2 regions of the Pseudoalteromonas sp. SCSIO 43201 genome follow, and region 1 is predicted to be linked to the other one. Evidence: riboswitches for the same ligand, from Rfam matches in the RefSeq annotation. Region 1 holds a riboswitch; the other holds the start of a gene.
The links. Region 1 has a riboswitch for cobalamin ahead of J8Z24_RS12775 (ABC transporter ATP-binding protein). Riboswitches for the same ligand answer to the same signal wherever they lie in the genome.
Positions count from the first base shown of each region.

Region 2: it holds a riboswitch for cobalamin, as region 1 does, so the genes downstream of both, J8Z24_RS14830 (TonB-dependent receptor domain-containing protein) here and J8Z24_RS12775 (ABC transporter ATP-binding protein) in region 1, are expected to answer to the same signal.

Region 1 is NZ_CP072683.1:2,948,072-2,950,275, forward strand. Features, by position in the region: gene J8Z24_RS12770 (FecCD family ABC transporter permease) at 1-694, opposite strand, end outside; gene J8Z24_RS12775 (ABC transporter ATP-binding protein) at 691-1,488, opposite strand; cobalamin riboswitch at 1,609-1,744, opposite strand; gene nqrM ((Na+)-NQR maturation NqrM) at 2,126-2,204, opposite strand, start outside.
Region 2 is NZ_CP072683.1:3,411,872-3,414,075, reverse strand. Features, by position in the region: gene J8Z24_RS14840 (VanZ family protein) at 1-303, opposite strand, end outside; gene J8Z24_RS14835 (YajQ family cyclic di-GMP-binding protein) at 450-932, shown strand; cobalamin riboswitch at 1,026-1,251, shown strand; gene J8Z24_RS14830 (TonB-dependent receptor domain-containing protein) at 1,298-2,204, shown strand, end outside.

The DNA of each region.
Region 1 (2,204 bases):
TCACACCAAGCGTAGTGGCACTCTCATCTCCGAGTAACAGCGCATTGAGCGGGCGGCGCATGATTAAAAGCATAATAAAACTCAGTATTACCACCAAGCACACAAACCAGAGCCATTGACAGCTAGCCCTTGCAAACGAGCCAAGATTCCAAAATAAGATTGCACTAATCGCTTGTGGGTCACTCCAATAAAGCAGCAAACTGGTAAATGCACTGAATAGAAAAGAAAGTGCAACGCCGGCTAACAACATGGTTTCCACTTGCTGCAGTGCATTACGCTTTGCCACGAATAACAGCAACAAAATTGATAGCACGCTTCCAATAAATGCAGCCCCAGACATTGCGAAGCCAGACTGCGCACCGAACAACGTGATAAGTACCACTACACCAAACGATGCACCTGAAGAAATCCCAAATAAATAAGGATCGGCAAGTGGATTGCGCGTTACGGTTTGCAATATAAGCCCAGCGATTGCCAATCCCGCTCCCGCACTCATTGCCAAAAGCGTTCTTGGTAAGCGAAGTTCAACCACGACACGCTGTTGAATTACATTGGGATCAAAATTAATAATCGCTTGAATAACAAGATGCCAAGATAAATCAATTGCACCTATCTTTAGTGCCATCAACATACTGAAGCAACACAAACTCAACAGTAACAGTGAGCTCAACCAGACTCGCTTTGCTGCTATCATAGCTGATACCCATAATGAAAGCGTATATGCGGGATCTCACTATTATTTGGCGGGTGGCGGACAGTATAAACCTCCGCACACACTCCAAAAACTTGGCTTAACAGCGCTTCATTAATGACTTCAAGTGGCGCACCATCTGCAACAAGCTCGCCATTGCTCAATATTAATAACCGATCACACAAGGCGCTGGCTAAATTTAAATCATGAAAAGACGCGATGATAGTTACACCAAGCTGTTTAGCTAGCTCCATAATTTGAATTTGATATTTAATATCCAAATGGCTAGTAGGTTCATCCATTATCAATACTTGCGGCGCCTGAACCATAGCACGAGCGATCATCGCCCTTTGCTTCTCCCCACCTGATAACGAACTGTAACATTGCTCACACTTGTGACTTAATCCAACCTGCTCTATGGCCCGGAATATAGTTTGCTTTTCAGCAGCAGTAATGGTTGCTAGCAATGATTTGTTAGGGGTTAATCCCATCAACACCATATCAAATAGTGGTAGATTAAACTCAACGGGAATATCTTGTAGCACCACCGCGACATTTCTTGCGTAGGCCTTGCGCCCATAGCCGTTAAGAGGATTGCCATTGAAGAGTAACTGCCCTGAGCTTGGCGATATGTATTGATATAATGTGCGCAGCAAGGTCGACTTTCCAGCTCCATTCGGCCCGAGCAAACCAATAAATTCGCCTGGATTAATCGTGAAGCTAAGCGCTTTCAAGATAGCTTTGCCACCAAGCTGTACGCTAAGTTTATCAACTTGAAACTGCGGTGTGACTGCCATAGCACCTCTGATTGGGCATGGCAAAGCAGTCGCTTGTAGCATAGGCGACTGCTTTGACTTAAGTCTGCCCGCTTAAGTAAACAACCTGAACTTTGGATAATCTTGCTCTTATCCAACCCTCAGATTAAATAAATAGACCTTGGTATCTGACTTATGCAAGAGATACACTCCAGCACTTACAGTTGCGGGGACAGTTGAGGACTCACACCTCATTCCCAATATCTGCCTATTACGAAATGTGCATTATTATGAAGTCTAGACGTCTAAAATACAACTTTTGCCCGAGCGCTTTAATTGATGTTGTAAAATACATCGACTTTAATGACACCTACATAAGGAACACCTATCCTCGACTGATACTTATTACCTTAATTAAGTGGTCTATGTTGAGGCGAGAAAATATTATCGATAACACCGCTCCCGCGTGGTGCTCACGCCGACGTATCAGCACCCTTTAGGCAAGGCGAATTTACGCTCCTATAGCTGGCTATTGGAAATGAATGCAACGCAGTTAGCGTCAGATTTACTCCTTCAAATTGAGCAAGTATTAAGGCTAATTGGTATTAAAATGAATCTGTTGCCCAAAATGCAAAAACGCAAGCTAGGCCTGCGTTTTTAGTGAATATCATTCTGTGGCTCAAAGGATCTGGTTTTCTTTCCACATTTCTTCTTTTGCCAACCGCTTTTTGCGTTTATCACATGGATCGTCGCAATCA
Region 2 (2,204 bases), 460 kb from region 1:
AAAGTAGCTGAGCGCACCGGCAACATCAGCAATAAAATCTGCTGTTGATGCTTGACGGTAGGGCAGTGAGTCTTGCATCCACTCTATTCCCGCACCGTATAAAGAAAGCAGGAGTAAGTGAAACCAAACCTTAAACTTAAATGCGTGGTGCGAGATAAAAGCGAGTATAAAAAAGACACCAAAATGCGCTACTTTATCGACATGTGGAAATAGCCTTGGAGACAAGCTCACTTCCTTAGCAAATAGCACAGTACATATGATTAAAGAAATAATTAGCAAGGTTTTATAAACGCGCCGTGTCACAATTCATTCCACTTCTACATGACTAAGTCGGCAGTATAACATTGAAAACTGGCCATTGGGTGAACATACATAGGGTAAAAACTTAAAATAACTCAAACAGAGTATAAACTGTTATAATCCAGCCAAAACGACTTTAGGAGAGAAGCATGCCTTCATTTGATATTGTATCTGAAATAGAAATGACAGAAGCAAAAAATACCGTAGACAACGCGGTTCGTGAACTTGATACTCGATTTGACTTTCGTGGTGTTGATGCCTCTATTGAGTTAACAGGAGAGGTGATCAACCTAAAAGCTGAAGCAGAACAACAAGTAATGCAGTTGTTTGATATGCTTGTTGGCAAAGCAGCCAAACGTGGTTTAGATGTAGCAAGTTTTGAATTAAAAGACATTGAGCGTTCGGGCAAATATGTGTCACGTAAAGTTGCCCTTAAACAAGGGATCGATAAAGACATGGCGAAAAAGCTAGTCAAGTTGATCAAAGACTCAAAAGTTAAAGTTCAGGCCTCAATTCAAGGTGATACAGTTCGTGTAACTGGTAAAAAGCGTGATGACTTACAAGAAACTATGCAGCTTATCCGTGGCGCAGAGCTAGGACAGCCTTTCCAGTTTAAAAACTTCCGCGATTAACCTTGCCTATGTTAAAAGTGCAGCACGCTGCACTTTTAGATTTCTAGACGTCCATTGACAATTCCTTCTAAACCCAAGACAATAGCCACGAATTTTCAAGGTGCTATGCACAACCTAGTTTGGTTGCCAAGTGCATAGATAATCGGGAAGTTGGTGCGAACACAAGGGAACAACTAAATAGTCTTGATACTAGGTACGCGAAAGTATCACAATCAGGTGTATTATTTAGTGTGGATCGGTTCAATGCCTGCGCTGCCCCCGCAACGGTAGAGTTAATATGCAAATCCAAGTTAACTGAGCCCGGAGACCGGCCTTGAGACAGTCACTTTGTGTTCTTGTACGGTGGGTACAAGTTAGGGGAAACCATGTTAAATAAAACTGCTCTAAGCGCAGCCATCACTGCGGCGCTCTCTTTTTCTGTATTTGCAGATCAAAATATTGAACACATCACAGTCACGGCGAACAAATTTGAACAGCCACTTGAAAGTGCACTTGCCGCGATCTCGGTGATCAGTCGTAGCGACATCGAAAAAAGCAATGTGCAAGATGTGGTTTCATTACTTGACAATGTCGCCGGTATTCAGGCCGTGAGAAATGGTGGTTTCGGCCAAAGCGTGAGCTTATTTTTACGCGGTAATGATGCCAAGCATACCTTGGTTTTAGTTGATGGTGTACGAGTTACTGACGCTAACTCGGGTGATAATTCGTTAACGAATATTCCATTAAATAGTATTGAAAGAATTGAAATCATTCGTGGTGCGAAGGCGGCAATTTATGGTTCTGATGCGATTGCTGGTGTGATTAATATTATCAGTCGTGAAGGTAACCACAACACCATTACGTTAACATCGGGTAGTCACAATTATTCTGATATTGAAGCAACAGCAAGCTATAAAAAAGATAAGTTCACTCTGTCAGCTAATGCGGGGTATAGCCATACTGATGGCTATGACGTAATTGAAAAAGATCCTCAGGCTATCGTCGGTAAAAACCATGACCGCGATGGTTATTATAACGGTAACGCAGGCTTAACTTTACAGTATGGTGATGAGCAAAGTGGTATTTTTAGCCTTCGCTCACAGTACAGTGAGGGTGAAGGTGAATACGATGCTTGGGGAAGTGATGCCTACCGTTTTCATAACTATACCAATAAATTAGCATGGAAAAGAAGTTCCGAAAAACTTAGTCAGCATGTTTCTTATAGCCTAGGAAAAGAGCAAAATGTTCAAATAGGCAGTAGTGCTGATGACAACGCTTATGTAACAAAGCGTG